2 regions of the Bacillus rugosus genome follow, and region 2 is predicted to be linked to the other one. Evidence: predicted binding sites of a transcription regulator. Region 2 holds the regulator's gene; the other holds the start of a gene.
The links. Region 2 encodes Rex, which represses fermentation and respiration genes when NADH is low (regulators of the CRP and FNR family bind a similar motif). Its sites were predicted from a motif close to TTGTGAAATATTTCACAA; they were not measured.
Positions count from the first base shown of each region.

Region 1: the regulator Rex is predicted to act here: its motif matches at 1,979-1,996, upstream of M0696_RS01770 (L-lactate dehydrogenase).

Region 1 covers NZ_CP096590.1:325,856-329,353, forward strand. Annotated here, with positions in the region: gene amyE (alpha-amylase) at 1-1,861, shown strand, start outside; gene M0696_RS01770 (L-lactate dehydrogenase) at 2,036-3,001, shown strand; gene M0696_RS01775 (L-lactate permease) at 3,033-3,498, shown strand, end outside.
Region 2 covers NZ_CP096590.1:636,388-639,885, forward strand. Annotated here, with positions in the region: gene M0696_RS03355 (ABC-F family ATP-binding cassette domain-containing protein) at 1-638, opposite strand, end outside; gene moaC (cyclic pyranopterin monophosphate synthase MoaC) at 764-1,276, shown strand; gene M0696_RS03365 (redox-sensing transcriptional repressor Rex) at 1,273-1,920, shown strand; gene tatAY (sec-independent protein translocase protein TatAY) at 1,942-2,115, shown strand; gene tatC (twin-arginine translocase subunit TatC) at 2,122-2,889, shown strand; gene M0696_RS03380 (YdiK family protein) at 2,924-3,115, opposite strand; gene M0696_RS03385 (CPBP family intramembrane glutamic endopeptidase) at 3,112-3,498, opposite strand, start outside.

The DNA of each region.
Region 1 (3,498 bases), 310 kb from region 2:
TGAGCTGACAGCGCCATCGATCAAAAGCGGAACCATTCTTCATGCATGGAATTGGTCGTTCAATACGTTAAAACACAATATGAAGGATATTCATGATGCAGGATATACAGCCATTCAGACGTCTCCGATTAACCAAGTAAAGGAAGGGAACCAAGGAAATAAAAACATGTCGAACTGGTACTGGCTGTATCAGCCGACATCATACCAAATTGGCAACCGCTACTTAGGCACTGAACAAGAATTTAAAGAAATGTGTGCAGCAGCTGAAGAATATGGCGTAAAGGTCATTGTTGATGCAGTCATCAATCATACCACCAGTGACTATGCGGCAATTTCTAATGAGATTAAGAGTATTCCAAACTGGACTCATGGAAACACACAAATTAAAAACTGGTCCGATCGATGGGATGTCACGCAGAATTCATTGCTCGGGCTGTATGATTGGAATACACAGAATACACAAGTACAGTCCTATCTGAAACGTTTCTTAGAAAGAGCGTTGAATGACGGGGCAGACGGCTTTCGTTTTGATGCCGCCAAACATATTGAGCTTCCGGATGACGGGAATTACGGCAGTCAATTTTGGCCGAATATCACAAATACATCTGCCGAGTTCCAATACGGAGAAATTCTGCAGGATAGCGCCTCCAGAGATGCTGCATATGCGAATTATATGAATGTGACAGCATCTAACTATGGACATTCCATAAGGTCCGCTTTAAAGAATCGCAATCTGAGTGTGTCGAATATCTCCCATTATGCATCTGATGTGTCTTCCGACAAGTTAGTGACATGGGTGGAATCGCATGACACGTATGCCAATGATGATGAAGAGTCTACTTGGATGAGTGATGACGATATTCGCTTAGGCTGGGCAGTGATTGCTTCTCGCTCAGGCAGTACGCCTCTTTTCTTTTCCAGACCTGAGGGCGGCGGAAATGGTATAAGATTTCCGGGGAAAAGCCAAATAGGCGATCGCGGGAGTGCTTTATTTGAAGATCAGGCTATCACTGCGGTCAATAGATTTCACAATGTGATGGCTGGACAGCCTGAGGAGCTCTCGAATCCGAATGGAAACAACCAGATATTCATGAATCAGCGCGGCTCACACGGCGTTGTGTTGGCAAATGCAGGTTCATCTTCTGTCACTATCAATACGTCAACGAAGTTACCTGATGGCAGGTATGATAATAAAGCTGGGACCGGTTCATTTCAAGTAACAGACGGCAAACTGACGGGCACGATCAATGCCAGGTCTGTGGCTGTGATTTATCCTGACGATATTGCAAATGCGCCTCATGTCTTTCTTGACAATTACAAAACAGGTGTAACACATTCTTTTAATGATCAACTGACGATCACGCTGCGTGCAGATGCGAATACAGCAAAAGCCGTTTATCAAATCAATAATGGGCAAGAGACAGCGTTTAAGGATGGAGACCAATTAACGATCGGAAAAGGAGATCCGTTTGGCACAACATACACCATCACGTTAACAGGAACGAATAGTGACGGTGTAACGAGAACTCAGAAATACAGCTTTGTAAAAAGAGACCCATCTGCGGCCAAAACCATTGGCTATCAAAATCCAAATCATTGGGGCCAAGTAAATGCTTATATCTATAAACATGATGGGGGCCGGGCAATAGAATTGACCGGATCTTGGCCGGGAAAAGCAATGACTAAGAATGCTGATGGAATTTACACGCTGACGCTGCCTGCGGATACTGATACAACGAACGCCAAAGTGATTTTTAATAATGGCAGCTCCCAAGTGCCCGGACAGAACCAGCCTGGGTTTGATTATGTGCAAAATGGTTTATATAACGACTCTGGCTTAAGCGGTTCTCTTCCTTATTGAGGGCAAGCGATCAGAGGAAAAATCCTCAAGAAACCATCCTAGATGGTTTCTTTTTTTGTTCATAAATCAGACAAAACTTTTCTCTTGCAATAGTTTGTGAAATATTGCACAATATAAATGTGAAATACTTCACAAATAAACACCGAAGAAAAACATACCCTGGAAGGATGATTAATGATGAACAAACATGTAAATAAAGTAGCTTTAATCGGAGCGGGTTTTGTTGGAAGCAGTTATGCATTTGCGTTAATGAACCAAGGGATCACAGATGAGCTTGTGGTCATTGATTTAAATAAAGAAAAAGCAATGGGCGATGTAATGGATTTAAACCACGGAAAGGCGTTTGCGCCGCATCCGGTCAAAACATCTTACGGAACATATGAAGACTGCAAGGATGCTGATATTGTCTGCATCTGCGCCGGAGCAAACCAAAAACCTGGTGAGACACGCCTTGAATTAGTAGAAAAGAACTTAAAGATTTTCAAAGGCATCGTCAGTGAGGTCATGGCGAGCGGATTTGACGGCATTTTCTTAATCGCGACAAATCCGGTTGATATTCTGACTTACGCGACATGGAAATTCAGCGGACTGCCAAAAGAGCGAGTAATCGGAAGCGGCACAACACTAGATTCTGCGAGATTCCGTTACATGCTGAGCGAATACTTTGGCGCAGCGCCTCAAAACGTGCACGCGCATATTATCGGAGAGCACGGCGATACAGAGCTTCCTGTCTGGAGCCACGCGAATGTTGGCGGTGTGCCGGTCAGTGAACTCGTTGAGAAGAACGATGCGTATAAACAAGAGGAGCTAGACCAAATCGTAGATGACGTGAAAAACGCCGCTTACCATATTATTGAGAAAAAAGGTGCGACTTATTATGGTGTTGCGATGAGCCTTGCCCGTATTACAAAAGCCATTCTTCATAATGAAAACAGCATTTTAACTGTCAGCACATATTTGGACGGGCATTACGGCGCAGATGACGTATACATTGGCGTTCCGGCTGTCGTAAACCGCGAAGGTATTGCAGGCATCACTGAGCTGAATTTAAATGAGAAAGAAAAAGAACAGTTCCTTCACAGCGCAGGTGTCCTTAAAAACATTTTAAAACCTCATTTTGCAGAACAACAAGTCAACTAATCGCAACTATAGAGTAAAGGGCTGATTGTCAATGTGGGAGCAGTTGTATGATCCGTTTGGAAACGAGTATGTGAGCGCACTCGTGGCGCTCACTCCGATTCTCTTTTTTCTCTTGGCTTTAACTGTTTTTAAAATGAAAGGCATTCTTGCGGCATTTCTTACGCTAGCCGTCAGTTTCTTCGTCTCCGTATTTGCATTTCATATGCCGGTTGAAAAAGCAATTTCTTCTGTTTTGTTAGGAATCGGGAGCGGGCTGTGGCCGATCGGCTACATCGTCCTGATGGCGGTATGGCTGTATAAAATCGCAGTGAAAACCGGGAAGTTTACCATTATTCGGTCCAGCATTGCCGGCATTTCGCCTGACCAACGATTACAGCTATTATTAATTGGTTTTTGTTTTAACGCGTTTTTGGAAGGCGCGGCCGGTTTTGGTGTTCCGATTGCGATTAGTGCGGCGCTGCTCGTCGAACTTGGTTTTAAACCGTTAAAAGCGGCGG
Region 2 (3,498 bases):
AGAATGGCGCCTGAATAGCCTTGCAAATAATGTTCAAGCCAGGTTAGCGTATCAATATCGAGATGGTTTGTCGGCTCATCGAGAATGAGCAAATCAGGCTGTGTTAACAGAAGCTTACCAAGGGCAAGCCTTGTTTTCTGCCCCCCGCTGAGGCTTTGCACCTGTGTTGAATCGTCAAAATGGCTGAAGCCGAGTCCGTGAAGCACAGATCTGACATCCGCTTCATATTGATAGCCGCCTTTATCTTTGAATTCCTGCTGAAGCCGGTCATAGGTTTTCATGATGCTTTCCAATTCACCGGGATCAGCTGCCGCCATTTTTTCTTCGATAGCCCGCATTTCCTTTTCCATTTCTTTTAAGTGGTCAAAAACAGTCAGCAGCTCTTCTTTTATGGTAAGCTTAGAATCCAAGCCCGTATGCTGGGCAAGATATCCCATTGTAATATCTTTCGGTTTAATAACTTCGCCCTTTTCATACGAAAGCTGGCCTGCGATAATTTTAAGCAGCGTGGATTTTCCCGCGCCATTTCTTCCAACAATGGCGATGCGATCACGATTTCTGACTTCCAGCTTTATATTGTTTAAAATAGTATCAGCACCAAATGATTTGGACAGCTGATTAACTTGTAAGATCATCATATTATTTCACCTCTGCTATAATAAGTTAAGTGTAGCTTATGAACCAGAAGTCAGCAAACAATACATTGGCCGAATAAGACATAGAGAAGAAAATAGTGTATGATCTGTTTAAGGAGAGTTTTAATATGAATGGATTTTCTCATTTTAATGAACAGGGCAGAGCCCAGATGGTAGACATCAGCGAAAAATCTTCGTCTGTCCGTACTGCGGCGGCCGTTTCAAGCGTACACATGAAGAATGAAGTGTACGAGAAAATACAAAGTCATGATATCGGCAAAGGAGATGTACTGGCTGTTGCGCAGGTTGCAGGCATTATGGCCGCAAAGCAAACGTCGAATATCATTCCGATGTGCCATCCGCTTTCACTGAGCGGGGTAGATATATCGTTTGACTGGAAAATAAAAGAAGCAGAAGTTATACTTCATATAAAAGCACAGGTCAAAACGAAAGGGAGTACAGGTGTGGAAATGGAAGCGCTCACTTCTGCATCGGTGTGTGCTCTTACCGTTTACGATATGTGCAAGGCCCTTGATAAGGGGATGGTCATCGGCCCTACTTTCTTGCTGGAGAAGACAGGCGGGAAAAACGGTGACTTTAAAAGAGAACTATCCGAGTATAATTTGGAGGACCAAAAATGAATAAGGATCAATCAAAAATTCCGCAGGCGACGGCAAAACGGCTGCCGCTTTACTATCGCTTTTTAAAGAATCTGCATGCGTCAGGAAAACAGCGTGTCTCATCCGCTGAACTCAGTGATGCCGTAAAGGTTGATTCTGCCACGATTCGCAGGGATTTTTCCTATTTTGGAGCTCTTGGCAAAAAAGGATATGGATATAATGTCGATTATTTACTGTCATTTTTCCGAAAAACGCTTGATCAGGATGAGATGACAGACGTTATCTTGATTGGTGTCGGGAACTTGGGAACGGCATTTCTTCACTATAATTTCACAAAAAATAATAACACAAAAATTTCTATGGCTTTTGATATAAATGAGAGTAAAATAGGAACTGAGGTAGGCGGCGTGCCTGTCTATAACCTTGATGACCTAGAACAACACGTAAAAAATGAATCAGTTGCCATTCTTACAGTGCCAGCAGTTGCCGCTCAATCCATTACAGACAGATTGGTCGCGTTAGGAATCAAGGGAATTCTTAATTTTACGCCGGCCCGTTTGAATGTGCCGGAACACATTCGAATTCATCATATAGATTTAGCTGTAGAGCTTCAGTCACTGGTTTATTTCTTGAAGCATTATTCAGTTTTAGAGGAAATCGAATAGAGGGAAAGGAGGAGCCCACATATGCCGATCGGTCCTGGAAGCCTTGCTGTTATCGCAATCGTTGCTCTGATCATCTTCGGTCCCAAAAAGCTGCCTGAGTTGGGGAAAGCTGCGGGAGACACACTTCGTGAATTCAAAAATGCTACTAAAGGATTAACGAGTGATGACGAGGAAAAAAAGAAAGAAGATCAGTAAGTTAGGATGACACGAATGAAAGTGAATCAAATGTCGCTGCTGGAGCATATTGCTGAGCTTCGAAAACGATTGCTGGTTGTGGCGCTGGCATTTGTCGTTTTCTTTATCGCAGGATTTTTTTTAGCGAAGCCTATGATTGTTTATCTGCAAAAAACGGATGAAGCGAAGGAGCTTACGCTTAATGCGTTTAATCTGACAGACCCGCTTTTCGTGTTTATGCAGTTTGCGTTTATCATCGGGATTGTCCTGACCTCACCGATTATTCTTTATCAGATTTGGGCTTTTGTGAGCCCAGGTCTCTATGAGAAAGAGCGCAAAGTAACGCTCAGCTACATTCCGATCTCTATATTGCTTTTTTTAGCGGGCTTATCTTTTTCATATTATATTTTATTTCCTTTTGTTGTTGATTTTATGAAGCGGATCTCTCAGGACTTGAATGTCAATCAGGTAATTGGAATTAATGAGTATTTTCATTTTCTTCTGCAGCTGACGATTCCGTTTGGACTGTTGTTCCAAATGCCAGTCATCCTCATGTTTTTGACCAGGCTTGGAATTGTGACACCGATGTTCTTAGCGAAAATCAGAAAGTATGCGTATTTTACACTGCTGGTAATCGCTGCCCTGATTACTCCGCCTGAGCTTTTGTCTCATATGATGGTCACTGTTCCGCTGTTGATTTTATATGAAATCAGTATACTTATATCGAAGGCCGCCTATCGGAAAGCGCAGAAAAGCAGTGCTGCCGATCAGGACGTGTCTTCCGGGCAATCATAAAAAATCCATTTCTCATGAGAGAAATGGATTTTCTTTATTTCTGGTTCTTTTTGATTTTAAATGAAAAGGCGAACATCTTAAAAGAAATGCTGATGTTGTAAGCGGCGAACACCATCAGCAGGATGGAGTAAAATGACCACATGCTGCCTGGCGAGCTTGCGGCAAGATAAGTAAAGATGCACCCTACGGCAAAATAGATCATTCCCCAAACTACCGGGTTTCTCATAAAAATAATCCTCCAATAATCAATTGCATTTGTGTGCTCTGCTGTTCAAGGTACTTCTGAACAGGCTCAAGCTGCATGATGACGACAAATGTATTCATCATGACATGGGCGAATATCGGCACCCATATCCGTTTTGTTCTCGCATACAAGAAGGCAAAGGTAAAGCCCATTGCTGTATAAAGAAGAAGATGCTTTAAATCAGCGTGAACAATACCGAAAATAACCGAGCTGATCAGTCCGGCAAAGAAGAAATTCGTTTTTTCGTACAGTGTGCCGAAAATGATTTTTCTGAAGATGATTTCTTCTAATATAGGCCCGACGACAGAAGAAACCATAATCATGAGCGGGACCGCCTGAATGACATCCAGAATAGCTTGTGTATT